One region of the Bacillus cereus group sp. RP43 genome, then DNA from elsewhere that is predicted to be linked to it. Evidence: a T-box and tRNA genes for the amino acid it is inferred to sense, from the RefSeq annotation. Region 1 holds a T-box; the other regions hold tRNA genes.

Region 1 (9,440 bases):
AAGAAAAAATAATAATTAGAATATATTTCCTAAAGTGGAATAAAGTTAAGCGAAAATGAACATAATGATTGGTACAAACAGTAGTGAAGTGAGGGGTAGTGAATGTTATATCTACATGATGTATGGGTAAATTGGTTTGAAGGTGAAGAGAATGGGTATAACGTTTGTCATTTTTACGAGTGGCGGAAAGATGATACGATTGAGCTATTAGATCAAGTGCCATTATTAAAAGTAGATTCCACATTATATCATTACATCGAGAACGAATTATTAGAGCTTCCGCAAAAATTATTGGAAGACGTACATCATAAGGCTTATATTCGTAAAAATCACGAACGTTTGCAACAAGAATATTGTTTTGTAGTTACAGATGGAAAAGGAATTATTGCGATTGATTCAATTGGCTATAATGTGCCAATTAGAAAAAGTAGGCTTATACCTCGTCAAGAACAGATGGTATATGAGATGGTAGAAAATGTGCAAGCAGAAAAGTATGAGTTCCAAGTGGAAGAGATTGAAAAAGAACATCATATTTTATCACCATCGCCTTTCATTATGAATGGCCTAACTCGTAAAGAAAGACAGCTAAAACAATTATTATTTATGGCGTTAGATCAATTACATACAACGAAAAATCCAGCTGAAATTCGCTATTGGTTTACAGAGTGGGATCCATCAGCGTATGGAATGGTCCAACATATGGAGTTTGAAGATGTTTGGGCTAAACTTTATGATGAAGCGAAAACTGGATGGTCTGAGAAGCACGAGCAATTATGTGAGCGCCTTGTAAAAGGACAGCCGTTTTTTGAAAAGTTATGGGAAATGGAAAATGAGCAGAAGGTAAATTAAAAAAACCGCCGATTGGCGGTTTTTTTTATGGAGGCGGCAAGAATGTTCGGTGGCTTCGCGCCTTCCTGTGAGGCAAAAAACGCCTCTGCGTCAGGAGCTCCATCCCCCTCACATTCTGAACGAGCCGCCTCCGCTTTTTATATAGAAATCCAGCTCCGACAGCAAGCTCTTCGTGTCTAAGAACCTTCCGCATAAGAAGGCAAAAAGCGCCTTTTATGCGAAAGAACCTTAGCCAGTCAGAGCTGAACGAGCTGCCTCCGCTTTTTGTAGTAATCCAGCTCCGGCTCCTAGCCCTTCGCGTCTAAGAACCTTCCACACGAGAAGGTAAAAAGCACCTTCTGTGGGGAAGAACCTTATCCGTCAGGGCTAAGCAGTCGCCTCCGCTTTTTAAGTTACCTACGTTTTCTACTTAATCCCATTGCGTTTTCTACTTTGCGTAGTTGTTTGAATGCGACGCGGTTTGCTTTTTCGGCACCTTTGTCTAGAATTTCGTCTAGTTCTGGCGAGCTGATTAGTTCGTTATATTTGTCTTGGATTGGGCGAATTGCTTCTACGACTACTTGTGCTAGGTCGCCTTTGAAGTCGCCGTATCCTTTTCCTTCGTACATTGCTTCTAGTTCTTCAACTGTTTTTCCAGAGAATGAAGAGTAGATTGTTAATAGGTTAGAGATTCCAGGTTTGTTTTCTTTATCAAATTTCACGATACCCTCTGAATCAGTTACAGCACTTTTAATTTTCTTTTCAATTGTTTTTGGTTCATCAAGCATACTGATCATTGATTTTGGATTCGGATCAGATTTACTCATTTTTTTCGTAGGTTCTGTTAATGACATAACGCGAGCTCCTACTTTTGGAATACGAATTTCAGGCATTGTGAAGATTTCGCGGTAACGCTTGTTGAAACGCTCTGCTAGGTCGCGTGTTAATTCGATATGTTGTTTTTGGTCGTCACCAACTGGTACGATTTCAGTGTTGTAAAGTAAAATATCAGCAGCCATTAATGGTGGGTATGTAAGCAATCCAGCTGGAACTGAATCTCTACCAGATGATTTGTCTTTATATTGTGTCATACGTTCTAATTCTCCAACGTATGCAACAGATTGCATAATCCATCCTAATTGAGCGTGTGCTGGTACTTCTGATTGTACAAATAAAGTAGCTTTTTCAGGATCGATGCCGCATGCAACGTATAGCGCAGCAAGGCTGCGGATGTTTTTGCGAAGCCCTACAGGGTCTTGAGGTACTGTAATCGCATGTTGGTTTACAATACAGAAATAACAGTCGTGTTCGTTTTGAAGCTCTGTAAATTGCTTCATAGCTCCCAAATAGTTTCCAAGTGTAATTGTTCCACTTGGCTGAATACCAGAAAAGATAACTGACATAAGTAATTCCTCCTAAAATTGAATGTGCGATGGGGAAGAGAAGGCATACAAAAAAGCCCATTCATCCCAAATTACATAGGGACGAATGGACCGCGGTACCACCCTAATTATTTCACAGCTGTGAAATCTCTCAAGATCCATAATAACGTCTGGATATAACGCCAAAGCCTACTACTTTCGGTTCGGTTTGGTGCTCAAAAGCCCATTCCATATTGTACAATTACTTGTTCACACCAGCCACAAGCTCTCTGAAATTGCCCCAATATGTACTCTTCTTTATCATCGCATACATATAAATTTATTTATTGTTAACTGAGTCCTTTTAATATGAAAGAACTAAAGTTTTATAACAAAATGTTTTGCTGATTATTATATCATATGGAATAGTGTTTGCAAACTACATCAAAATAGTAAAGCTAATGAGGATCGAGAACAACCCAAGTACGATACCGGTAATACAAATCGGATACGTCCATTTGAATGAATATGTTTTATAAATACGTTCTTTCTTATCGATAGGTTCCTCTGCTTCTTCAATTAAAGAGTCAATTTTTTTATTCGTACCAAATACTCTTTGGAATGCGTAAATTGTTACGTTAAAAAATCCGTTTTGAAATATGAATAAAAAACCACCTATAAGAATAAAAACCAATGCAATATAGAATGAGATGTTGACAAAATTCAACAAAAACTGAGATGAAACGAGGAATGCGCCAACACTAGAAGCGATTATCGCTACAAAAAATAGTATACAAGTATGAAAAAAAACTTTATTCAAAATATTCCCCTCCGTCAAAATATTACTAGAATTATTATACTATAAAAGTTATAATAAGTAATATAAATAATTTTTTGAAAATTATACGCAATTATGGTTCTAATTTCAAGATGATGGTAGCAATGTTAACGTATCCCTTTACAAAAAAATAAAAATATAAACAATTCATTAAAAATTTTAACAAAAAAACAAAAAACTATATTCACAATCGTCAAATTATATGTATAATGAAAATTGTAGAAACTTGGAGATTATTCTTTCAATTCTACTTTTTTACAAGTGAGGGTACAGGAAGTGCAATTAGGGGAGGCAATACAACATGAAGAAAAAGATACCGCTATTGCTTGCATCGACGTTGACAGTAAGTGTGCTAGGAGCCTGTAGTTATCAAAAAGATGATAATAAGGCAAGCGCGAAAGGATCCAGTACTTCCAATAAGCAAGTATTGAATCTAACAGAAACTGCTGAGATACCAACAATGGATACGACGTTATCAACGGATGCAGCATCTTCTAACATTATGAATAACACAATGGAAGGATTGTATCGTCTGGGGAAAGACGATAAACTTGTTCCGGGAGTCGCTAAATCTTATGAGAAATCAGAAGATGGTAAAAAGTATGTATTTAAATTACGTGAAGATGCGAAATGGTCGAATGGTGAACCTGTAACAGCTAAAGACTTCGTTTATTCTTGGAGAAGAGCTATAGATTCAAATACGGGTGCCAAGTTTGCTTACATACTATTTGATGTTAAAAATGCGGAGAAAATTAACAAAAAAGAGTTACCAGTTGAAGAACTTGGTGTAAAGGCCATTGATGATCACACATTTGAAGTGGAATTAGACAACCCTGTTCCTTATTTTGTAAGTTTAACAGTCTATCCAACATTTTATCCTTTGAATGAGAAGTTTGTAAAAGAACAAGGAGATAAATTCGGATTAGAATCCAATACGACACTTTACAATGGACCATTCGTATTAAATGAATGGAAGCATGAACAAAGTTTCAAATTGACGAAGAACCCGACGTATTGGGAAAATAAAGAAGTAAAACTTGAGGAAATAAACTTCAATATTGTTAAGGATCGTTCAACGGCTATAAATTTATATGAAACAAAAGCGATTGATCGTGTAGTATTAACATCAGAGTTTGTAGATAAATACAAATCAGATGCTGATTTTAAAACAATTAAGAGACCATCTACACAATTCATTCGTTTAAATGAAAAAAATAAATTTTTAGCAAATAAAAATATCCGAAAAGCAATTGCGATGTCCTTTGAACGTGAAAATATCGGGAAAGTTATCTTAAACGATGGTTCAGAAGGAATGTATGGTTTTGTTCCGAAGGGTTTGGCAAAAGGACCTAACGGAAAAGACTTCCGTGAAGAGAACGGAAAGCTTATAAAAGAGGATGTTAAAGAAGCTCAAAAATATTGGGAAGCTGGTAAAAAAGAACTTGGTGTAGACAAAGTAGAGTTAGAGTTATTAAACTTTGATACTGATGATGCCAAAAAAATCGGAGAGTATTTAAAGGGACAATTCGAAAAGAACTTACCAGGTTTAACAGTTTCAACAAAAATGCAGCCATTTGCACAAAAATTAAAACTTGAAGCAAGTGGAGATTATGCGATGTCATATGCGGGATGGAGTCCAGATTATATGGATCCAATGTCATTCCTTGAAATGTATACAACAGGCAATTCACAAAATAAAGTGAATTACGCAAATCCAGCTTATGATGCACTAATTAAGAAAGCCAAAACAGAAGTAGATGTACAAGCTCGTTGGGATGCTCTATTAAAAGCAGAACAACAACTGCTTGAAGATGCAGCGATTGCTCCAGTATATCAACCTGGAAAGGCATATTTACAACGTAGTTCAATTACAGGCCTATTAGAACATAAATACGGCGGAGAATTTAGCTATAAGTGGGTTGAACTCAAAAACTAAAAATGGTTTCCATCATGAATAAGGGTATATGCCTATGATGGGCATGTGCTCTTATTTTAAAAAAATAAAAGTAAGAATATTTCAAACTATCTTATTGCTTTTGAGAAAAACGGGGAGGTGCTTGACTATGGGACGTTATGTATTAAAACGTTTCGTGTACATGGCTTTGACATTATTTTTAATTACTACACTGACTTTCTTTTTGATGAAATTACTTCCGGGTTCTCCGCTTAAAAACCAGGAGAAGCTATCACCGGCACAAAAAGAAATCATTCTTGAAAAATATGGATTAAATGATCCAGTACCAGTTCAATATGCACGTTACTTAGGTAACTTAGCAAAAGGTGATTTAGGGGTATCATTCCAATATGATAACCGCCCAGTAACAGATATGATTGTGGATCGTATTGGACCATCAGCACAACTTGGTTTGCAAGCAATTATATTAGGAACATTTATCGGTTTAATTTTAGGAATCGTTGCGGCACTTCGTAACAATACGTGGGTCGATTATGGGGCGACAATTATTTCCGTACTCGGGATGTCGGTACCATCATTCGTATTCGCCGCATTACTACAATATTTCGTAGGGGTAAAACTTGGTTGGTTCCCAGTAGCATTCTGGAAAGGACCGGAGTTTACAGTAATGCCTACAATTGCCTTATCGATGGCAGTTATCGCAACAATCGCACGTTTCGCTCGTGCAGAGTTAATTGAGGTTATGCAAGCTGACTACATTTTAACAGCGAAAGCGAAAGGAATTAGCCAAGGCGTTATCATTATCAAGCACGCACTGCGTAACGCATTAATTCCAGTTGTAACAATTTTAGGACCAATGGTTGCAGGATTAATTACAGGGACACTAGTTATTGAGCAAATTTACGCTGTACCTGGACTTGGGGAACAATTCGTTAAATCGATTACAGTGAATGACTATACAGTTATTATGGGAACTACAATTTTCTATAGTGCGATCTTCATCTTAGTTATTTTCATTGTCGATATTTTATACGGAATTATTGATCCTCGTATTCGTTTAGCGGGAGGGAAAAAATGATGAAAGATGTACAAAAATTATCTCCAGATTTATTTCAACCAGCCAATCAAAGTAATGTTGATAATGAAGTCATTGCCCGTCCAAGCTTAACGTTTTGGCAAGATGTAAGAAGACGTTTGTTCCAACATAAAGGTGCAATGTTTGGTTTCGTATTATTAATGCTTATTGTACTACTAGCAATTATAGGACCGATGGTAAGTAAGCATTCTTATAAAGAGCAGGATTTAGGTCGTGCGAAAATGCCACCGAAAATTCCAGTGATTGAAAATGTTCATTGGCTACCATTTGATGGTACAGATCAATATGGTGTTGACCAATATGAAAAACGTGATATTAAAGAGTACTTCTGGTTTGGTACAGATGATCTTGGCCGTGATTTATGGACAAGAACATGGGAAGGTACACGAGTATCATTATATATCGCTCTTTTAGCAGCAGCGATTGACTTAGTAATTGGGGTTGCATACGGAGGTATTTCAGCCTTCTATGGCGGCAGAGTAGATAATATTATGCAACGTATTATGGAGATTATTAACGGTATTCCATACTTAATCATCGTTATTTTAATGGTAATCATTATGGGATCAGGTATTTGGTCGATTACACTCGCGATGGCAATTACAGGTTGGATAGGGATGTCGCGTATCGTTCGTGGACAGATCCTAAAATTAAAAAATCAAGAATATGTATTAGCATCTCGTACATTAGGGGCAACGAATACACAGTTAATTGTGAAGCACTTAATTCCGAACGTAATGGGACCGATTATCGTAATGACAATGTTTACAATTCCAACAGCGGTATTTGGTGAAGCATTCTTAAGCTTCATCGGACTAGGCATTCAGCCACCATTCGCATCACTTGGTTCTCTTGTAAACGATGGTTATAAATCAATTCAAACGTATCCACATATGATGTTCATCCCAGCGGTTGTCATCAGTATGTTAATCTTAGCATTCAACTTAATGGCAGACGGATTACGCGACGCGTTAGATCCAAAAATGCGTAAGTAAAAGAGGGGAGAAGTAAAAATGAAAACATTGCTAGAGGTAAAAGATTTGCAAGTCTCCTTTGATACACATGCAGGTGAAGTACAAGCTGTACGCGGCGTTACTTTTGATTTAAAAAAAGGAGAAACATTAGCGATTGTAGGAGAATCTGGTTCTGGTAAATCAGTTACTTCTAAAGCGTTAATGGGATTAATTCCGAATCCTCCAGGACGTATTAAAAACGGTGAAATCGTATTTGAAGGTCGTGACTTAACGAAACTAACAGAAAAAGAAATGCAGCAAGTACGCGGTAAAGATATTGCGATGATTTTCCAAGATCCAATGACATCGTTAAATCCAACGATGACAATTGGTAATCAGATTATGGAAGGTCTTATTAAACACCAAGGAATGAGTAAAGCAGATGCACGTAAAGTTGCTTTAGAATTAATCGACCTTGTAGGTATTCCAAATCCAGAAGCACGCTTAAAACAATATCCTCACCAATTCTCAGGTGGTATGAGACAACGTGTAGTTATTGCGATGGCGTTAGCTTGTAATCCGAAATTATTAATTGCCGATGAGCCGACAACAGCGTTAGACGTTACAATTCAGGCGCAAATTTTAGAACTTATGAAGGACATTCAGCAAAAAACAGAAGCAGCAATCATTTTCATTACGCATGACTTAGGTGTAGTGGCAAACGTTGCAGACCGAGTTGCGGTTATGTACGCTGGTAAAGTTGTTGAAATTGGAACTGTTGATGAAATTTTCTACAATCCAAAACATCCATACACATGGGGCTTAATCGCATCTATGCCAAGCTTAGATGGTTCAGAGGACGAACTATATGCGATTCCTGGAACGCCTCCTGACTTATTAAAACCGCCAAAGGGTGATGCTTTTGCACCACGTAACCCGCAGGCGCTGAAAATTGATTTTGAAATGGAACCACCTTTATTTAAAGTAAGCGATACACATTATGCGGCAACGTGGTTACTTCATGAGCAAGCGCCAGAAGTAAAACCACCAGCAGTTGTTGAAAAACGTATTCTTCAAATGAAAGCAGGTGAACAACATGACTAAACAACGTGAGAAATTAATTGAAGTAAAAAATGTGAAACAACACTTTGATGTGAGTGGTGGTGTTGTTAAAGCAGTTAATGATATTTCATTTGATATTTACCGCGGTGAAACATTTGGACTTGTAGGAGAATCTGGTTGTGGTAAGTCAACAACTGGAAGAACGATCATTCGTTTATACGATGCAACTGCCGGTGAAGTGTTGTTCGATGGTGAAAATGTACATGGTAAAAAATCACGCGCAGAACTTAAGAAGTTCAACCGTAAAATGCAAATGATTTTCCAAGATCCATATGCATCATTAAATCCTCGTATGACAGTAGGGGATATTATCGCAGAAGGTATTGATATTCACGGACTAGCAAAAGGCAAAAAAGAGCGTATGGACCGTGTTCACGAGCTTTTAAATACAGTTGGTTTAAATAAAGAGCACGCGAACCGTTTCCCGCATGAATTCTCAGGCGGACAACGTCAACGTATCGGTATCGCTCGTGCGCTAGCTGTAGAACCTGAATTCATCATTGCTGATGAGCCAATCTCAGCACTTGACGTATCGATTCAGGCGCAAGTTGTAAACTTACTGAAACAGTTACAAAGAGAAAAAGGTTTAACGTACTTATTCATCGCCCATGATTTATCGATGGTAAAATACATTAGTGATCGCATCGGTGTAATGTACCGTGGTCAAATCGTTGAGCTGACAACAAGTGAAGAGTTATATGAGAATCCAATGCATCCATATACAAAATCACTACTATCAGCAATTCCACTTCCAGATCCAGATTATGAGCGCAACCGTAAACGTATCGTATACGATCCATCTCAGCATGATTATGGTAGTGAAGTGCCAACAATGCGCGAAATTCGCCCAGGACATTTCGTACTATGTTCTGAAGCAGAGTATAAGAAATATAAAGAAATCTATCAATAATAAAAAAGCCATTCTTCCATTAAGGAAGGGTGGCTTTTTTCTACTATATAAATGAGTTGTCAACATTGTCGGTAAGTCGATATATTGAAAAAATCGCCGATATAAATTTCATTCACTAATAACTACAACTTGATCAAACAAGTGTTACTGTGCATGAACAGAAACACTTTCTTCTTGCTCATTTGGTTTAACAAGTGCATAATTTTCCCACGCTCTACTTCTCCATCGGAAGAACATAATAATTGCCCGCGTCCATTCATCGATGGCAATCGCTAGCCAAATACCAACGAGCCCCATATCTAAATGGAAGGCGAAAAAGTAACCGAGTGGTAAGCTCATTAACACCATGGAGAATGCGCCGATTAAAACCGGATATTTTGCATCGCCAGCTGCACGAAGTGAATTAATGATGACGAT
Region 2 (9,440 bases), 420 kb from region 1:
ATAGGACTTCTCCTTCGGGAGCAGAGTGACAGGTGGTGCATGGTTGTCGTCAGCTCGTGTCGTGAGATGTTGGGTTAAGTCCCGCAACGAGCGCAACCCTTGATCTTAGTTGCCATCATTAAGTTGGGCACTCTAAGGTGACTGCCGGTGACAAACCGGAGGAAGGTGGGGATGACGTCAAATCATCATGCCCCTTATGACCTGGGCTACACACGTGCTACAATGGACGGTACAAAGAGCTGCAAGACCGCGAGGTGGAGCTAATCTCATAAAACCGTTCTCAGTTCGGATTGTAGGCTGCAACTCGCCTACATGAAGCTGGAATCGCTAGTAATCGCGGATCAGCATGCCGCGGTGAATACGTTCCCGGGCCTTGTACACACCGCCCGTCACACCACGAGAGTTTGTAACACCCGAAGTCGGTGGGGTAACCTTTATGGAGCCAGCCGCCTAAGGTGGGACAGATGATTGGGGTGAAGTCGTAACAAGGTAGCCGTATCGGAAGGTGCGGCTGGATCACCTCCTTTCTATGGAGAATTGATGAACGCAGTTCATCAATAAACGTTGACTTGTTTCGTTTCGTTCAGTTTTGAGAGAACTATCTCTCAAGTTTAAATGTATGTTCTTTGAAAACTAGATAACAGTGTAGCTCATATTTTTTTAATTTTAGTTTGGTTAAGTTAGAAAGGGCGCACGGTGGATGCCTTGACACTAGGAGTCGATGAAGGACGGGACTAACGCCGATATGCTTCGGGGAGCTGTAAGTAAGCTTTGATCCGAAGATTTCCGAATGGGGAAACCCACTATACGTAATGGTATGGTATCCTTACCTGAATACATAGGGTATGGAAGACAGACCCAGGGAACTGAAACATCTAAGTACCTGGAGGAAGAGAAAGCAAATGCGATTTCCTGAGTAGCGGCGAGCGAAACGGAATCTAGCCCAAACCAAGAGGCTTGCCTCTTGGGGTTGTAGGACATTCTATACGGAGTTACAAAGGAACGAGGTAGACGAAGCGACCTGGAAAGGTCCGTCACAGAGGGTAACAACCCCGTAGTCGAAACTTCGTTCTCTCTTGAATGTATCCTGAGTACGGCGGAACACGTGAAATTCCGTCGGAATCTGGGAGGACCATCTCCCAAGGCTAAATACTCCCTAGTGATCGATAGTGAACCAGTACCGTGAGGGAAAGGTGAAAAGCACCCCGGAAGGGGAGTGAAAGAGATCCTGAAACCGTGTGCCTACAAATAGTCAGAGCCCGTTAATGGGTGATGGCGTGCCTTTTGTAGAATGAACCGGCGAGTTACGATCCCGTGCAAGGTTAAGCTGAAGAGGCGGAGCCGCAGCGAAAGCGAGTCTGAATAGGGCGTTTAGTACGTGGTCGTAGACCCGAAACCAGGTGATCTACCCATGTCCAGGGTGAAGTTCAGGTAACACTGAATGGAGGCCCGAACCCACGCACGTTGAAAAGTGCGGGGATGAGGTGTGGGTAGCGGAGAAATTCCAATCGAACCTGGAGATAGCTGGTTCTCCCCGAAATAGCTTTAGGGCTAGCCTTAAGTGTAAGAGTCTTGGAGGTAGAGCACTGATTGAACTAGGGGTCCTCATCGGATTACCGAATTCAGTCAAACTCCGAATGCCAATGACTTATCCTTAGGAGTCAGACTGCGAGTGATAAGATCCGTAGTCAAGAGGGAAACAGCCCAGATCGCCAGCTAAGGTCCCAAAGTGTGTATTAAGTGGAAAAGGATGTGGAGTTGCTTAGACAACTAGGATGTTGGCTCAGAAGCAGCCACCATTTAAAGAGTGCGTAATAGCTCACTAGTCGAGTGACTCTGCGCCGAAAATGTACCGGGGCTAAATACACCACCGAAGCTGCGAATTGATACCAATGGTATCAGTGGTAGGGGAGCGTTCTAAGTGCAGTGAAGTCAGACCGGAAGGACTGGTGGAGCGCTTAGAAGTGAGAATGCCGGTATGAGTAGCGAAAGACGGGTGAGAATCCCGTCCACCGAATGCCTAAGGTTTCCTGAGGAAGGCTCGTCCGCTCAGGGTTAGTCAGGACCTAAGCCGAGGCCGACAGGCGTAGGCGATGGACAACAGGTTGATATTCCTGTACCACCTCTTTATCGTTTGAGCAATGGAGGGACGCAGAAGGATAGAAGAAGCGTGCGATTGGTTGTGCACGTCCAAGCAGTTAGGCTGATAAGTAGGCAAATCCGCTTATCGTGAAGGCTGAGCTGTGATGGGGAAGCTCCTTATGGAGCGAAGTCTTTGATTCCCCGCTGCCAAGAAAAGCTTCTAGCGAGATAAAAGGTGCCTGTACCGCAAACCGACACAGGTAGGCGAGGAGAGAATCCTAAGGTGTGCGAGAGAACTCTGGTTAAGGAACTCGGCAAAATGACCCCGTAACTTCGGGAGAAGGGGTGCTTTCTTAACGGAAAGCCGCAGTGAATAGGCCCAAGCGACTGTTTAGCAAAAACACAGGTCTCTGCGAAGCCGTAAGGCGAAGTATAGGGGCTGACACCTGCCCGGTGCTGGAAGGTTAAGGAGAGGGGTTAGCGTAAGCGAAGCTCTGAACTGAAGCCCCAGTAAACGGCGGCCGTAACTATAACGGTCCTAAGGTAGCGAAATTCCTTGTCGGGTAAGTTCCGACCCGCACGAAAGGTGTAACGATTTGGGCACTGTCTCAACCAGAGACTCGGTGAAATTATAGTACCTGTGAAGATGCAGGTTACCCGCGACAGGACGGAAAGACCCCGTGGAGCTTTACTGTAGCCTGATATTGAATTTTGGTACAGTTTGTACAGGATAGGCGGGAGCCATTGAAACCGGAGCGCTAGCTTCGGTGGAGGCGCTGGTGGGATACCGCCCTGACTGTATTGAAATTCTAACCTACGGGTCTTATCGACCCGGGAGACAGTGTCAGGTGGGCAGTTTGACTGGGGCGGTCGCCTCCTAAAGTGTAACGGAGGCGCCCAAAGGTTCCCTCAGAATGGTTGGAAATCATTCGTAGAGTGCAAAGGCATAAGGGAGCTTGACTGCGAGACCTACAAGTCGAGCAGGGACGAAAGTCGGGCTTAGTGATCCGGTGGTTCCGCATGGAAGGGCCATCGCTCAACGGATAAAAGCTACCCCGGGGATAACAGGCTTATCTCCCCCAAGAGTCCACATCGACGGGGAGGTTTGGCACCTCGATGTCGGCTCATCGCATCCTGGGGCTGTAGTCGGTCCCAAGGGTTGGGCTGTTCGCCCATTAAAGCGGTACGCGAGCTGGGTTCAGAACGTCGTGAGACAGTTCGGTCCCTATCCGTCGTGGGCGTAGGAAATTTGAGAGGAGCTGTCCTTAGTACGAGAGGACCGGGATGGACGCACCGCTGGTGTACCAGTTGTTCTGCCAAGGGCATAGCTGGGTAGCTATGTGCGGAAGGGATAAGTGCTGAAAGCATCTAAGCATGAAGCCCCCCTCAAGATGAGATTTCCCATAGCGTAAGCTAGTAAGATCCCTGAAAGATGATCAGGTTGATAGGTTCGAGGTGGAAGCATGGTGACATGTGGAGCTGACGAATACTAATAGATCGAGGACTTAACCATATAATATGAAGCAATGTTATCTAGTTTTGAAAGAATATAAAAAACTTGTTGACCTTTAAAAGTTAATAAGTTATAATGATTCTTGTCTTAAATGAATATAGTCTGGTAATGATGGCAGAGAGGTCACACCCGTTCCCATACCGAACACGGAAGTTAAGCTCTCTAGCGCCGATGGTAGTTGGGACCTTGTCCCTGTGAGAGTAGGACGTTGCCAGGCAAAATGGAGGATTAGCTCAGCTGGGAGAGCACCTGCCTTACAAGCAGGGGGTCGGCGGTTCGATCCCGTCATCCTCCACCATTTATGTCGGAGGGGTAGCGAAGTGGCTAAACGCGGCGGACTGTAAATCCGCTCCTTCGGGTTCGGCAGTTCGAATCTGCCCCCCTCCACCATTTCTTAATTATTGGGCTATAGCCAAGCGGTAAGGCAACGGACTTTGACTCCGTCATGCGCTGGTTCGAATCCAGCTAGCCCAGCCATTAAGAGCCATTAGCTCAGTTGGTAGAGCATCTGACTTTTAATCAGAGGGTCGAAGGTTCGAATCCTTCATGGCTCACCATTTTAACAAAATATGCGGGTGTGGCGGAATTGGCAGACGCACTAGACTTAGGATCTAGCGCCTTTGGCGTGGGGGTTCGACTCCCTTCACCCGCACTTTTAATAAAATAACTCATACATGTTTTGCGGAAGTAGTTCAGTGGTAGAATACAACCTTGCCAAGGTTGGGGTCGCGGGTTCGAATCCCGTCTTCCGCTCCAATTTTCAATATGACATGCCGGGGTGGCGGAACAGGCAGACGCACAGGACTTAAAATCCTGCGGTGGGTGACCACCGTGCGGGTTCGACCCCCGCCCTCGGCACCATATGCGCCCGTAGCTCAATTGGATAGAGCGTTTGACTACGGATCAAGAGGTTAGGGGTTCGACTCCTCTCGGGCGCGCTTTTATTAACGGGAAGTGGCTCAGCTTGGTAGAGCACCTGGTTTGGGACCAGGGGGTCGCAGGTTCAAATCCTGTCTTCCCGATTTTCCCAAAAACATGGGGCCTTAGCTCAGCTGGGAGAGCGCCTGCCTTGCACGCAGGAGGTCAGCGGTTCGATCCCGCTAGGCTCCACTTTATTTTTTATATGTCGGAGGTATACCCAAGTTCGGCTGAAGGGATCGGTCTTGAAAACCGACAGGCGGCGAGAGTCGCGCGGGGGTTCGAATCCCTCTACCTCCTCCATTTTTTTAAAAAGTGGCTTAGTTACATATAAAAATGAATAAGATATTAATTTTTCCTTCATGGAGGTATACCCAAGTTCGGCTGAAGGGATCGGTCTTGAAAACCGACAGGCGGCGAGAGTCGCGCGGGGGTTCGAATCCCTCTACCTCCTCCATTTATTTTTAAAACATAATATCGTCGCGGGGTGGAGCAGTACGGTAGCTCGTCGGGCTCATAACCCGAAGGTCGCAGGTTCAAATCCTGTCCCCGCAACCAATGGTCCCGTGGTGTAGTGGTTAACATGCCTGCCTGTCACGCAGGAGATCGCCGGTTCGACCCCGGTCGGGACCGCCATTTTATGTTGGCTCGGTAGCTCAGTCGGTAGAGCAGAGGACTGAAAATCCTCGTGTCGGCGGTTCGATTCCGTCCCGAGCCACCATTTTTTTATGCCGGCTTAGCTCAATTGGTAGAGCAACTGACTTGTAATCAGTAGGTTGGGGGTTCAAGTCCTCTAGCCGGCATCATTTAGGGGCATAGTTTAAAGGTAGAACTGAGGTCTCCAAAACCTCCAGTGTGGGTTCGATTCCTACTGCCCCTGTAAAGTATATGGGCCTATAGCTCAGCTGGTTAGAGCGCACGCCTGATAAGCGTGAGGTCGATGGTTCGAGTCCATTTAGGCCCACCATATATTCCGCAGTAGCTCAGTGGTAGAGCTATCGGCTGTTAACCGATCGGTCGTAGGTTCGAGTCCTACCTGCGGAGCCATGGCCCGTTGGTCAAGTGGTTAAGACACCGCCCTTTCACGGCGGTAACACGGGTTCGAATCCCGTACGGGTCATAAAAAAAAGAGTCAGCATATTGCTGACTCTTTTTTATTATGTATAAGCCTCTTTTTATCACCTTATTTTCCTGAAATAAATAAAGGGATTTAGGAAAAGCTATGGTATGTATTAAAAGGAGGAGATGAAAAATGACACAAGTTAGAGAACTTATGAGTACTCATATCGTACATTGTACACCGTTAGATAATGTATATGAGGCGGCTGTAAAAATGAAGGAAGAATCGGTTGGATTGATTCCTGTTATTGAAAATAAACAAGTTGTTGGGCTTGTTACTGATCGAGACTTAGTTGTTCGTGGGATTGCTGAAAAACATCCTGGATCTAATCAAATTACAAATGTAATGACAACAAACATTGTTTCAGTTTCTCCAGATGATTCTATTGAAAAAGCTACAGAGTTAATGGCACAATATCAAATTAGACGATTACCGGTAGTTGAGAGCGGTCAACTTGTTGGGATGCTAGCACTAGGTGATTTAGCTATAAGAAAATCAGCAGATGATCAAGCAGGGTTTGCTTTAAGTGAAATCTCGGAGCATACGGAATAAATTATGTATAAAGATCAGATACATTATTCTAGTATATATGGATTAAACTAATATATTAGCGTGATGTATCTGAGACATTATATAATAAGTATAGAGTCAATATTTTTGACAGTTTTTTAAAATTTGTCATTCCTAATTTTTAATAAGAGAAAAAATGATATACTGAGAGATATAAGTATTATGATAGATTTTGAATATAACAATATTTATCATTAATGATGTAATAATGAATTAATGAATTATTATTTCCTACATAGATAAAAAGGGAAGGGGAATTATATGAGGGCTGTACAGGGCGATCCAAATTGGAATTTGGTTACAGATACATATATAGAACCAAATAATTTCGCTGAGTTATTTTCTTTGCTTGTACCTTGTCATCCAAAAGGTGAAGGGAAAGAGCGAACTATATTAGTATGGAAAGAAAAAGAATTTTATAAAGAAGAGAATTTAGCGGCATTTATCGTATATGGCATGAATAAAGTAAAGAATTTACCGCAGTTTCATAAAGATGAAATTCCAACTCTAGTACGTATTCTTCGTTTATGTCAAGAGATTGGTTGGTATGAAGAGGCAAATGCTTTTATGATAGCCCAAGGACTAGATGAATTTGTCCAAACTTCATTGGAGTATGAAACATGGGATCTGTTGACGAAAGCAGTTGCTTTAAACTATTTAATTATTAAATATCGTATTGGTGAATTAACAGCTGAGGATGTAGAAATTTGGGATCGAGTTAAATTTAATGAGAAATGTATAACAAATTGTAAACATCTATTATCTCATAAAGAAGTATTGGAATTTACATTCTTTTATATGTGTAAGCGAGCGAAGCTACTGTCAAAAGAGCAATTAAATAGTGATATGATGAGTCTAGCAATGTATTGTAATACTTTTGTGTATGATTTATATACACATGACTTATTACGAAAGTATCGTAAGTGTACAGACTTCCTATCATATTATGGACCTAGTCAGGCAGTTTTAGCTTGTCAAAGAGCTGTACTTTCTCAAATTTCCGATCGATTAGACCCTTTAAAGACAACTCATGTAGATGATTATTTATATGTGATGAAAGAAATGATGGAGCATATGACGATAGGGGTAATGGATCGGTATGGTCATTTTATTGGAAAGTTACTATCATATGTACCATTTTTCGAAATGATCCAAGTTCCACAGCATGCATATTATTGTGAAGAATTACTGTATATTTGTAAGGGAATTGAATACAAAGAAGAAATACTACGCAATTATATATTTATACAATTACATGATTGTTTACCATCATTCTTTAAACTATTTCTTAAAAATAAGCGTTATGCAACGATTCATGATATTCTTTTCTATTGGTGCGACGATGAACAAAGAATGAGCTTAGAGAAAAAATATAATCTTAGTTTTATTTATGAAAAATATGCTTGTGGATAAACCTTATTTTACATATTAAAAATTAATATAAATTAAAAAGGATCTCAAGTTTATGTGAGATCCTTTTTTGTTAGTAAAACAAGGAGAAAGTAACCAAGATAAGAAATAACATTCCATAAAGGAGAAATTGTGCAGTATAACTTCCTTGTATACCAAAAAAAGTATTCATTTTTTCATATAAATTCAATATATATTTCATTGGATTATCTTTGAAAGATTGGTACACAGTGTCTCCTCTTTTTAAGCTTCTTGTTCATGTTTTTGGTTATTAGGAACATGAACGTATCTAGCTATGAATAATAAAACACCTATAAAGAATACAGGAAGTACGGTAGATAAATAAAAACCATTACTAATTATATTTGTTATAAGAGCACTCAAAAGAAAAATTGCATTATAAATATGGGCAATTTTTTGTTTTAGCCGCATTTGTAATGCTTCCATAATGATTTCTAAAGCAACAAAAGCAATAATAATAGATAAAAATACAATGTTCGTATTATAAATGATTAAACAACAGATTAAACCTAAAAAGGCCAGGTATTCAATAAAGAGAGGTATATTGCGTGGCATATAATTTACCTAACTAAATATGGCAGTGGGTTCACTGCATTTGTTTTTTCAAAATTCCATTCCCCATTATGTAATTCAAAATGGAGATGTTGCCCGTATGAATGACCTGTGTTTCCCATATGACCTACTAATTGTCCAGTTTGTACTTGATCACCAGCTTGTACAGTGCGATCCTTCATATGAGCATAAACTGTTGTATATAATTTCCCATTTATTTGATGGGCGATGAACACGACATTGCCGTAGCTAGCCGAATAATAAGATTTCACAACTTTACCTGCAGCAGCAGCTTGAATAGAGACATTTCCTTGTGCTGCTATATCTATACCATAATGCATTTGCTCCCAGCGCATATCAAAAGTTGAGCTGATTTTCCCTTGAGTAGGGAATTTGAAAACTGCTGGAATTGATGAAGGTTGAGCTGTTTTAGCTTGTGCTGGATTTTGATTTTGATTTTGCACTACATAGTGTTTTGCTACATATCCGTATCCTGTGCCAAAACGAATTTTATACCAAGTACCTACCGTTTCTACTACTTGTACTTGTGTACCGTTTTGTAATGAGCCAAGTAGAGTGCTACTTGTACTAGCGTTGCTACGTACATTTAATTTTGGTGTTGCAACAGTATAAGAAGGAGAACCTTGTACTGTTACACCTTTTACTAGAGGTGTGGATCCATTAGATACAAATGTTTTTTGTACGTATCCAATTTTCCCGTTATGTAATATTTTGTACCAATCCCCTTGTTCACCTTGAATGGTAATGAATTGCCCATTTGGTAATATATCTAGAATAGAAGACTCTGTATTAGGTTCAGAACGAACGTTTAATGCGTTTGCATTTACGATATATTGATTCTTTGATTGAACATTTTTTTTGAATAGAATTGCATCTTTTTTCATATAGCCTGTTTTGTTGTTAACAGATACTTTATACCAATCTTGAGTTGTCTCAAGAATAGTAACCGGGCTATTAAATCGAATGTTATCAATTATTGCACTGTCTGCATGGTTATTTTGATGTAGTGCAACGTTGTCGATTTTTACATATCCAGTTTTTACTGTAGATGTTTGCTTAGCAGCCGCTGTTTGTATATCGGATTCTCCCATAGAAGGAAGTAAAGAAGCAATTGCGATAGTAGTTGCTGTTAAAGCTGTAGCTTTCATATTCATGTAATAAAGACCTCCTCTAGTTGTATAGTTGTAATTTTATTATAGTATAAAGATATAATATATTGGTCGTATTCACATA
Region 3 (9,440 bases), 620 kb from region 1:
CGCGATATTCACCTCTATTTTTTGTCTACTACGTATTATACCACTTGAACGAAAAATCTCTACCCATTAATAATATGAAAGAATTTATATTTCATTTGCGGTGTATATTTACTAGAGTCTTCATAATTCCAATAACGCCGACGGCTATTCGCTGAATGTGCATTTACAAGTGGCATACCATCTGCGTCTTTTGCTACTACAATTGTCGTATGATTCCACCTACCATCATCTTCAAAATCATACGCAATTACATCGCCAAGAATAAGGTCTTCTGGCTTTTCTACCGCTTCTGCTCGAAGTCCTGCTGTAGCACCTGACAAATACCAATAAAAAGAGTGTGCTACAGCCCAGCTCCAACTCCATTGGTTCCCCCTTTGCCACCACCCTTTACGAATATTAGGATGTCCGTTCATTGGCACTTCTCCAGTATGCAGACATTGTGAAATGAAATTTGTACAATTATCAGGAAAATTACGATATGCAGGATTTCGATCATCCCACCAACGCTCTGCATATTTCACTGCCTCTAAACGATTATATTGATATGAACCGTATTTTTCTTTCGTTACTTCTCGTTCTAACGATTCACCTATTCCTATTTCTTCTGACACCTCAAGAGCATAATCATCTATTATACGACTATTTTTTAAACAAACTCGTCGTTTTAATTGTTCCTCTTCGATATAAAATAATTCTTTATGCTTAATTAAATATTTCAAGTGTACTTGATAATCAATTTCTTGATGCTCACTACTATTTAATTGTCTAATAAAAAAAATATCTGCAGTTGCTTTCACTATATCTGCACTACGTTTTTGAAACAATTGTTTCTTTCTCTGCGCTATTTGTAATAAATCTTCAGCAATACCATCCACATCAGTTCGTTTCTCTGTGATATATACTAAAAACTGTTGCACTTGCTTTTCAATATTCGCTTTTACAACCATTTCGTCTCCCCCCCATATTACAATATGAAAAAGGGAAATATTATCTACTCTTTTTTCTGCGCTAACAATTCAAGTCCACGATTCATTTCATGAAGAACCTCTTCATCTTTCTCACGTTCCATCGCTTTTTCAATTGCTTCGCCTACTCCATCTCCACCAATTTTCCCAAGTGCCCATGCTGCTGTTCCGCGAAGTACTGGCCTTGGGTCATCTTTCATAACACCAATTAAATCAGGAATTGCTGCTGCTTCTTTAAAATGTGCAAGTGCTAAAATAGCATTTCGTTGCAATGGCTTTTTACCTCTCCATGAACCAGACATAATTCCATACTTCTCTTTAAAATCACGATTACTAATCGTTAAAAGTGGCGTTAATAATGGTTTAACTAACTCAGGATCAGGCTCCATCTCAGGATGGTTGTGGAAATCCATTCCTTTATTTTTCGGACAAACAGTCTGGCATGTATCACATCCATATATACGGTTTCCTATTTTATCGCGATATTCTTCAGGCAGAAACCCTTTCGTCTGTGTTAAAAATGCGATACATTTCTTCGAGTCTAACTGTCCGCCCTGTACTAAAGCACCTGTAGGACAAATATCAATACATTTCGTACAACTTCCACATTGATCTTCTATTGGCCGATCAGGAGGGAATGGAACATTCGTAATCATTTCCCCTAAGTATACATACGAACCAAATTCCGGCGTAATAATAGCGCAGTTCTTACCACTCCATCCAATACCGGCACGTTCTGAAACAGCTCGATCACTTAGTTCACCTGTATCAACCATTGATTTCACTTCTATATCCGGAAGCTTTTCAATTAAATACGCCTCTAACTTTTGCAAACGATCTCGTAAAACAAGATGATAATCTTGGCCCCAAGAAGCACGGCAAAAAATCCCGCGGCGCTCTCCTCGTTTACTTAATGGTGCATTTTTTAATTTTGAAGGGTATGCTAAAGCAATCGCAATAATCGATTTCGCACCAGGTAACAATAGCTGTGGATTCGTTCGCTTCTCTATATCAGGCTCTTCGAATCCCGACTGATAATTTAATTGTTGTTGCTGAATTAGACGCTGCTTTAATTCCTCAAATGGTGACGCACTAGCAAACCCTATTTTATCTATACCAATTGTTTTACTATACGCAATTACATCTTGCTTTAATTGTTCAAAATCCATTCTTAATCGCCTCCTCCGATGAATCCATCCCTTATGTAACGACTATATTGGTTAGTAATTCACTTTTGGAATAATATTTTATACTTCTATTTTCGCATACAATTATGATTTTCAAACATTAAAAAACGCAATGCCTCGTTTATCTTAGAAACGAAACACTGCGTTGATCACAATTTATTAGAAAAACATTAAATAAAATTTGGAGCGGGTGAAGAGAATCGAACTCTCGACCAGAGCTTGGAAGGCTCTTGTTTTACCACTAAACTACACCCGCAAATATGAAATAAATATAAGATATTAAAATAACTTATGTAAAGTAGTATAGCATGTAAAAAAAATCGAAGCAAGAATTTTATCGAAAAAAGTCGAAAAAGTGATGAGATAACTCATCACTTTTTCAATTCTTTATCAATCGCCTTCTTCATACTATCGAAATCAGGGTTTGCAAGATTCCCATTTATATATACTGAAGGAGCACCTTGAACTTTTAATTTTTGAGCACGATCTGAATCTTTACGTACTTTATCTTTCATTTCTTTACTGTGTAAATCTTTTTTAAATTGTTCTACATTAATTTTTGGAAGTTTTTCTTTCACAATATTAAGAAGTAATTCTTCTGTAATCCATTCTTCCGTATCTTTCTTTTGATTTTGATAAATCTCATCATAGAAAATCCAGAATGAATCTTGATCTTGTTTATAAATTGCTTCACCAGCAGCTGCACCTAAATCAGAGTCTTTTCCGATAAACGGGAAGTTAATAAAATATAACTGCACTTTACCTTTATCAATATACTCTTCTTTTAATCGTGGCAATACTGTTACATCCCAAGTACGACAAGCTGGACATTTAAAGTCTCCAAATTCAACTACCTTAACTGGAGCATCATCTTTACCTAAAGATTGTTGCGTAGAATAAGCAAACATCTCATTCCCTTTATCTTTCTTGTCATTTATGATGCTATACACAATCGTCCCGATTACAATCAATACTGCAATAGAAAAAACTATACCAAGAGCCATGAGTTTGTTTGATGATTTCATATACATTCCTCTTTAATTTCATATTCTGTATACATCATTGTACACAATACACATAATATCAATACTTACATAGGTCACGCAATGAACACGCTCACATAAATTACAAAAATACAACATTTGTGACAATATTGTGTCGTCTTTTGTCACAAATTATTCAAAAAAAAGAAGCCCCTATGTAGGAACTTCTTTTAACTTACTGCTTTTTCACGGGCATTTTTTAACATGGATTGCTCTGTTTTTATATCATGACGAATTACTAATTTCTCACTAACTGCTTGCACATATTCATCATGATTTATATAGCCTTCTTTCTCCATTAGCCTTAAAACTACATTCCGTCTCTCAACTGCTTTATCATAATTTTGTGCGGGTGAGTAATAAGCCGGTGCTTTTACTACAGCAGCCATCATTGCACTCTCTGCCAGTGTTAATTGATCCACCTTTTTACCGAAGTAAAGGTTTGCTGCTTTTTCAATTCCCCATGCTCCTTCTCCGTAGTAAATATTACTCACATATAATTTTAAAATCTCATCCTTTGTGAATGTACGTTCAATCTTTTTCGTATAAAAAATTTCTTTCCACTTACGAGAAAATGTACGTTCATTAGATAAAAAAGCATTTTTAGATAGCTGCTGTGTAATCGTGCTTCCTCCTTGCACAACACCACCAGCTTTTATATTTTCAATAGAAGCCCTGATAATTGCTATATAGTCTAAACCGTTATGATGATAAAACCTTTTATCTTCCGTCGCAATAAATGCGTGTGTTAATGATTCTGGCACCTCTAACTTAGCGGGTACATGTAATTTACTAATATCACTCCGCTCAATCATTACATTTCCAACGAATAATAATGCAAAACTTAACAATAATAATAATATAATGGCTTTATAAAGAAATTTAGTTAATGGATTTAATGCAACTTTTTGATGATAATTCACTCTAGATAATACTCGTTCTTTCATCTCGAACACCTCTTTTCTACACAGCATATAACTCTTAATTTAAGAATACCTTGTTGTAAAAGAATATCCCATCGATTTCTCTTACACCTACCTTACAACATTGTAAGGTGTAAAAATGTATTGTATCACAGTCCTTTTTTATCTACTATTCATATGAAATATTGAATATACATTTATTTATCACACTATTTATAGGAAGTAGGACTCTCCTTAATTTCACTTTATTCTTTTATTATATCAGCTTATATATTTATACTTTTAAACATCTAGCAATCTAATTATATATGATATATCACTATTATACAGAACAAACGTTCTTGAAATCAAGACTAGCTTTCGCATTATCTCACTATTTGCGGGCAGCAAGACTACCACTAATTATTAGCCTACACTTTATTATTGTGACCTTTTTTTGAAACAGTATACATAAAGAAAAGGTTAGTAATTTGAGCTGTCCTCAAATTACTAACCTAAACTTTACAACCTTCCTATAAGGTTATATGGCTGAACTTCCCATGTTTCGTATGGAATGAAATGCGTTGCTTTCATCGCATCAAGTGTCCTGGATTTCATATGTGGACGCGTTATATACTCATCGATGTTCTCTTCGTTTAAAGCAACAAATTTGGCTTCTTTTATTTCTTCAGGTTGAATTTTTATTTCACCACTAACATATGCTACTTTAAAAACAACAGCTACAATATGCATAGAAGCGTTATAATAAATCCCTGTGACTCCGATTGGTTTCACCGTTAATCCTGTTTCCTCCATTATTTCTCTACAAACAGCTTGATCGAGTGCTTCTCCTTCTTCTCTGTCCTCCTGGCATTTCCCACGTATCAGCTCGCCAGTGCACTTTCGTTAAAAGCACCTCATTCTTTTCATTTGTTAAATAACCTGCTACGGCAACAATATGCTTTGGTGTTTTATGCTCCACAGAAATACCTCCTAGAAATACGATTATTTAAAATGCAAACCTATAACCATCTTCCCTAACAGCTACAAAATACCTTTAATACTTTACCACCTTAATTAACTCCATAAAAAAAGACCCTATCCGTTAAACGAAAGGGTCTCCTGTCTTTTATTATTCTCCTAGGTCTACGTTGTGGTAAACCTGTTGTACATCTTCTAAATCTTCTAATGCATCAACCATTTTTTCAAATTGTTCTTGAGCATCTTCAGGAAGTTCTACATCACTTTGTGCAAGCATTGTTAATTCTGCAACTGTAAATTCTTCAACACCAGCATCTTTAAGTGCAGATTGTACTGAATGGAACTGATCAGGTTCAGCATAAACGATAACAGAATCTTCTTCTTCTAGAATGTCACGTGCATCTACATCTGCTTCCATTAAGATTTCAAGAACCTCATCTGACGTTTTACCTTCAAGACCGATAACAGCTGTCGCATCAAACATGTAAGCCACAGAACCATTTACACCCATGTTACCACTGTTTTTGCTAAATGCAGCTCGTACATCTGCTGCAGTACGGTTTACGTTATTTGTCAGTGTATCTACAATTACCATAGATCCATTTGGTCCAAAACCTTCATAACGAAGCTCGTCATAATTTTCTTCTGAACCGCCTTTTGCCTTTTCAATTGCACGGTCAATAATTGTTCTTGGTACGTTGTATGTTTTCGCACGCTCTAATACGACTCTTAGTGTTTGGTTTGATTCTGGATCTGGCTCGCCTTGTTTTGCTGCCACATAAATTTCACGTCCAAATTTCGCGTATATACGGCTTGTATTTGCATCTTTTGATGCTTTTTTGTCTTTAATATTATTCCATTTACGGCCCATACTTTCCACTCTCTTTCCCATTTTAAATCTACATAAAAATATTAATATGAAATATAATGTGTATTCAACACATTTTTAAAAGAAATATAAAAAGTTCATTTTTGATTCATATTACAGACATAATATAAATCACTATCATTTTGTTCTTTCGACAAGTTATATTATACATGAATTCCTAAGTTTATTACGAATTTTAGAATCATATAGAATAATTTAACAAAAAAGACTCTAACATTTCTGTTAGAGTCTTTTTTAAGTCACCGATACCGATGGTCGGGGTCGAACCGACACTCCCGAAGGAACACGATTTTGAGTCGTGCGCGTCTGCCAATTCCGCCACATCGGCATAAAATAAAGGCGGCAACCGGATTTGAACCGGTGGTAAAGGTTTTGCAGACCTCTGCCTTACCACTTGGCTATGCCGCCATATGAAGTTAAAATGGAGCGGAAGACGGGATTCGAACCCGCGACCCCAACCTTGGCAAGGTTGTATTCTACCACTGAACTACTTCCGCAAAAATGGCTGGGCTAGCTGGATTCGAACCAGCGCATGACGGAGTCAAAGTCCGTTGCCTTACCGCTTGGCTATAGCCCACCGAAGTTTTACTTAATTATATGTAAGTATCCATTAATTTATTTATAATTTTAAAAAATAAAATGGGGCGACTGATGGGAATCGAACCCACGAATGCCGGAGCCACAATCCGGTGCGTTAACCACTTCGCCACAACCGCCATGTTGTGTTTATATATTTGGCAGGGGCAGTAGGAATTGAACCCACACTGGAGGTTTTGGAGACCTCAGTTCTACCTTTAAACTATGCCCCTATGTAAAATGGTGGAGGGGGGCAGATTCGAACTGCCGAACCCGAAGGAGCGGATTTACAGTCCGCCGCGTTTAGCCACTTCGCTACCCCTCCGAAACTTACATGGTGCCGGCTAGAGGACTTGAACCCCCAACCTACTGATTACAAGTCAGTTGCTCTACCAATTGAGCTAAGCCGGCATATTTTATTAAAATGGTGGCTCGGGACGGAATCGAACCGCCGACACGAGGATTTTCAGTCCTCTGCTCTACCGACTGAGCTACCGAGCCTTATTAAAATGGCGGTCCCGACCGGGGTCGAACCGGCGATCTCCTGCGTGACAGGCAGGCATGTTAACCACTACACCACGGGACCATTTGGTTGCGGGGACAGGATTTGAACCTGCGACCTTCGGGTTATGAGCCCGACGAGCTACCGTACTGCTCCACCCCGCGACAATATTATTCATATAATTTATATGGTGGAGGATGACGGGATCGAACCGCCGACCCCCTGCTTGTAAGGCAGGTGCTCTCCCAGCTGAGCTAATCCTCCAAAAGTGGTGACCCGTACGGGATTCGAACCCGTGTTACCGCCGTGAAAGGGCGGTGTCTTAACCACTTGACCAACGGGCCAAATATTATAAATTCCTTATGGCGGAGAGCAAGGGATTCGAACCCTTGATACGCTTGTGACGTATACACGATTTCCAATCGTGCTCCTTCGGCCAACTCGGACAGCTCTCCAATGGCTCCGCAGGTAGGAATCGAACCTACGACCGATCGGTTAACAGCCGATAGCTCTACCGCTGAGCTACTGCGGAATAATATTGCCTGGCAACGTCCTACTCTCACAGGGACAAGGTCCCAACTACCATCGGCGCTAGAGAGCTTAACTTCCGTGTTCGGTATGGGAACGGGTGTGACCTCTCTGCCATCATTACCAGACATTATTCTTTTGAGACAATAATTATTATAACTTATTCAAACTGAAAGTCAATAAGTTTTTTATATTCTCTCAAAACTAGATAACGTTGCTTCATATTATATGGTTAAGTCCTCGATCTATTAGTATTCGTCAGCTCCACATGTCGCCACGCTTCCACCTCGAACCTATCAACCTGATCATCTTTCAGGGATCTTACTAGCTTACGCTATGGGAAATCTCATCTTGAGGGGGGCTTCATGCTTAGATGCTTTCAGCACTTATCCCTTCCGCACATAGCTACCCAGCTATGCCCTTGGCAGAACAACTGGTACACCAGCGGTGCGTCCATCCCGGTCCTCTCGTACTAAGGACAGCTCCTCTCAAATTTCCTACGCCCACGACGGATAGGGACCGAACTGTCTCACGACGTTCTGAACCCAGCTCGCGTACCGCTTTAATGGGCGAACAGCCCAACCCTTGGGACCGACTACAGCCCCAGGATGCGATGAGCCGACATCGAGGTGCCAAACCTCCCCGTCGATGTGGACTCTTGGGGGAGATAAGCCTGTTATCCCCGGGGTAGCTTTTATCCGTTGAGCGATGGCCCTTCCATGCGGAACCACCGGATCACTAAGCCCGACTTTCGTCCCTGCTCGACTTGTAGGTCTCGCAGTCAAGCTCCCTTATGCCTTTGCACTCTACGAATGATTTCCAACCATTCTGAGGGAACCTTTGGGCGCCTCCGTTACACTTTAGGAGGCGACCGCCCCAGTCAAACTGCCCACCTGACACTGTCTCCCGGGTCGATAAGACCCGTAGGTTAGAATTTCAATACAGTCAGGGCGGTATCCCACCAGCGCCTCCACCGAAGCTAGCGCTCCGGTTTCAATGGCTCCCGCCTATCCTGTACAAACTGTACCAAAATTCAATATCAGGCTACAGTAAAGCTCCACGGGGTCTTTCCGTCCTGTCGCGGGTAACCTGCATCTTCACAGGTACTATAATTTCACCGAGTCTCTGGTTGAGACAGTGCCCAAATCGTTACACCTTTCGTGCGGGTCGGAACTTACCCGACAAGGAATTTCGCTACCTTAGGACCGTTATAGTTACGGCCGCCGTTTACTGGGGCTTCAGTTCAGAGCTTCGCTTACGCTAACCCCTCTCCTTAACCTTCCAGCACCGGGCAGGTGTCAGCCCCTATACTTCGCCTTACGGCTTCGCAGAGACCTGTGTTTTTGCTAAACAGTCGCTTGGGCCTATTCACTGCGGCTTTCCGTTAAGAAAGCACCCCTTCTCCCGAAGTTACGGGGTCATTTTGCCGAGTTCCTTAACCAGAGTTCTCTCGCACACCTTAGGATTCTCTCCTCGCCTACCTGTGTCGGTTTGCGGTACAGGCACCTTTTATCTCGCTAGAAGCTTTTCTTGGCAGCGGGGAATCAAAGACTTCGCTCCATAAGGAGCTTCCCCATCACAGCTCAGCCTTCACGATAAGCGGATTTGCCTACTTATCAGCCTAACTGCTTGGACGTGCACAACCAATCGCACGCTTCTTCTATCCTTCTGCGTCCCTCCATTGCTCAAACGATAAAGAGGTGGTACAGGAATATCAACCTGTTGTCCATCGCCTACGCCTGTCGGCCTCGGCTTAGGTCCTGACTAACCCTGAGCGGACGAGCCTTCCTCAGGAAACCTTAGGCATTCGGTGGACGGGATTCTCACCCGTCTTTCGCTACTCATACCGGCATTCTCACTTCTAAGC

Evidence for each region. A T-box is a leader RNA that pairs with one kind of tRNA and senses whether it is charged. The one in region 1 lies ahead of trpS (tryptophan--tRNA ligase), so its partner is inferred to be a tRNA-Trp.
Region 2: it has a tRNA-Trp gene. The T-box ahead of trpS (tryptophan--tRNA ligase) is inferred to sense a tRNA for this amino acid. The anticodon was not compared.
Region 3: it has a tRNA-Trp gene. The T-box ahead of trpS (tryptophan--tRNA ligase) is inferred to sense a tRNA for this amino acid. The anticodon was not compared.

The regions. Positions count from the first base shown of each region.
Region 1 covers NZ_JARVHQ010000001.1:4,010,119-4,019,558, reverse strand. Annotated here, with positions in the region: gene QCI75_RS20975 (YjbA family protein) at 103-849, shown strand; gene trpS (tryptophan--tRNA ligase) at 1,242-2,231, opposite strand; T-box leader at 2,306-2,523, opposite strand; gene QCI75_RS20965 (DUF3899 domain-containing protein) at 2,629-3,009, opposite strand; gene QCI75_RS20960 (peptide ABC transporter substrate-binding protein) at 3,329-4,963, shown strand; gene opp3b (oligopeptide ABC transporter permease) at 5,091-6,020, shown strand; gene opp3C (oligopeptide ABC transporter permease) at 6,017-7,033, shown strand; gene QCI75_RS20945 (ABC transporter ATP-binding protein) at 7,052-8,095, shown strand; gene QCI75_RS20940 (ABC transporter ATP-binding protein) at 8,088-9,023, shown strand; gene QCI75_RS20935 (MATE family efflux transporter) at 9,168-9,440, opposite strand, start outside.
Region 2 covers NZ_JARVHQ010000001.1:4,432,069-4,441,508, reverse strand. Annotated here, with positions in the region: rRNA gene QCI75_RS23215 (16S ribosomal RNA) at 1-527, shown strand, start outside; rRNA gene QCI75_RS23210 (23S ribosomal RNA) at 674-3,595, shown strand; rRNA gene rrf (5S ribosomal RNA) at 3,697-3,812, shown strand; tRNA gene QCI75_RS23200 (tRNA-Val) at 3,818-3,893, shown strand; tRNA gene QCI75_RS23195 (tRNA-Tyr) at 3,902-3,985, shown strand; tRNA gene QCI75_RS23190 (tRNA-Gln) at 3,998-4,072, shown strand; tRNA gene QCI75_RS23185 (tRNA-Lys) at 4,077-4,152, shown strand; tRNA gene QCI75_RS23180 (tRNA-Leu) at 4,167-4,247, shown strand; tRNA gene QCI75_RS23175 (tRNA-Gly) at 4,277-4,351, shown strand; tRNA gene QCI75_RS23170 (tRNA-Leu) at 4,368-4,456, shown strand; tRNA gene QCI75_RS23165 (tRNA-Arg) at 4,460-4,533, shown strand; tRNA gene QCI75_RS23160 (tRNA-Pro) at 4,544-4,617, shown strand; tRNA gene QCI75_RS23155 (tRNA-Ala) at 4,633-4,705, shown strand; tRNA gene QCI75_RS23150 (tRNA-Ser) at 4,724-4,816, shown strand; tRNA gene QCI75_RS23145 (tRNA-Ser) at 4,878-4,970, shown strand; tRNA gene QCI75_RS23140 (tRNA-Met) at 4,995-5,071, shown strand; tRNA gene QCI75_RS23135 (tRNA-Asp) at 5,074-5,149, shown strand; tRNA gene QCI75_RS23130 (tRNA-Phe) at 5,159-5,234, shown strand; tRNA gene QCI75_RS23125 (tRNA-Thr) at 5,244-5,316, shown strand; tRNA gene QCI75_RS23120 (tRNA-Trp) at 5,323-5,393, shown strand; tRNA gene QCI75_RS23115 (tRNA-Ile) at 5,404-5,480, shown strand; tRNA gene QCI75_RS23110 (tRNA-Asn) at 5,486-5,560, shown strand; tRNA gene QCI75_RS23105 (tRNA-Glu) at 5,562-5,633, shown strand; gene QCI75_RS23100 (CBS domain-containing protein) at 5,766-6,185, shown strand; gene QCI75_RS23095 (DUF3965 domain-containing protein) at 6,465-7,616, shown strand; gene QCI75_RS23090 (hypothetical protein) at 7,857-8,189, opposite strand; gene QCI75_RS23085 (SH3 domain-containing protein) at 8,195-9,361, opposite strand.
Region 3 covers NZ_JARVHQ010000001.1:4,629,340-4,638,779, forward strand. Annotated here, with positions in the region: gene trmL (tRNA (uridine(34)/cytosine(34)/5-carboxymethylaminomethyluridine(34)-2'-O)-methyltransferase TrmL) at 1-1, opposite strand, end outside; gene QCI75_RS24035 (amidase domain-containing protein) at 60-947, opposite strand; gene queG (tRNA epoxyqueuosine(34) reductase QueG) at 992-2,134, opposite strand; tRNA gene QCI75_RS24045 (tRNA-Gly) at 2,335-2,408, opposite strand; gene QCI75_RS24050 (DsbA family protein) at 2,524-3,177, opposite strand; gene QCI75_RS24055 (transglycosylase domain-containing protein) at 3,366-4,142, opposite strand; partial or broken gene QCI75_RS24060 (NUDIX hydrolase) at 4,620-5,079, opposite strand; gene QCI75_RS24065 (YebC/PmpR family DNA-binding transcriptional regulator) at 5,230-5,949, opposite strand; tRNA gene QCI75_RS24070 (tRNA-Leu) at 6,214-6,295, opposite strand; tRNA gene QCI75_RS24075 (tRNA-Cys) at 6,305-6,375, opposite strand; tRNA gene QCI75_RS24080 (tRNA-Gly) at 6,390-6,464, opposite strand; tRNA gene QCI75_RS24085 (tRNA-Gln) at 6,470-6,544, opposite strand; tRNA gene QCI75_RS24090 (tRNA-His) at 6,608-6,683, opposite strand; tRNA gene QCI75_RS24095 (tRNA-Trp) at 6,703-6,776, opposite strand; tRNA gene QCI75_RS24100 (tRNA-Tyr) at 6,785-6,868, opposite strand; tRNA gene QCI75_RS24105 (tRNA-Thr) at 6,879-6,954, opposite strand; tRNA gene QCI75_RS24110 (tRNA-Phe) at 6,969-7,044, opposite strand; tRNA gene QCI75_RS24115 (tRNA-Asp) at 7,054-7,129, opposite strand; tRNA gene QCI75_RS24120 (tRNA-Met) at 7,133-7,209, opposite strand; tRNA gene QCI75_RS24125 (tRNA-Val) at 7,234-7,309, opposite strand; tRNA gene QCI75_RS24130 (tRNA-Glu) at 7,315-7,389, opposite strand; tRNA gene QCI75_RS24135 (tRNA-Ser) at 7,409-7,500, opposite strand; tRNA gene QCI75_RS24140 (tRNA-Asn) at 7,503-7,577, opposite strand; rRNA gene rrf (5S ribosomal RNA) at 7,586-7,701, opposite strand; rRNA gene QCI75_RS24150 (23S ribosomal RNA) at 7,802-9,440, opposite strand, start outside.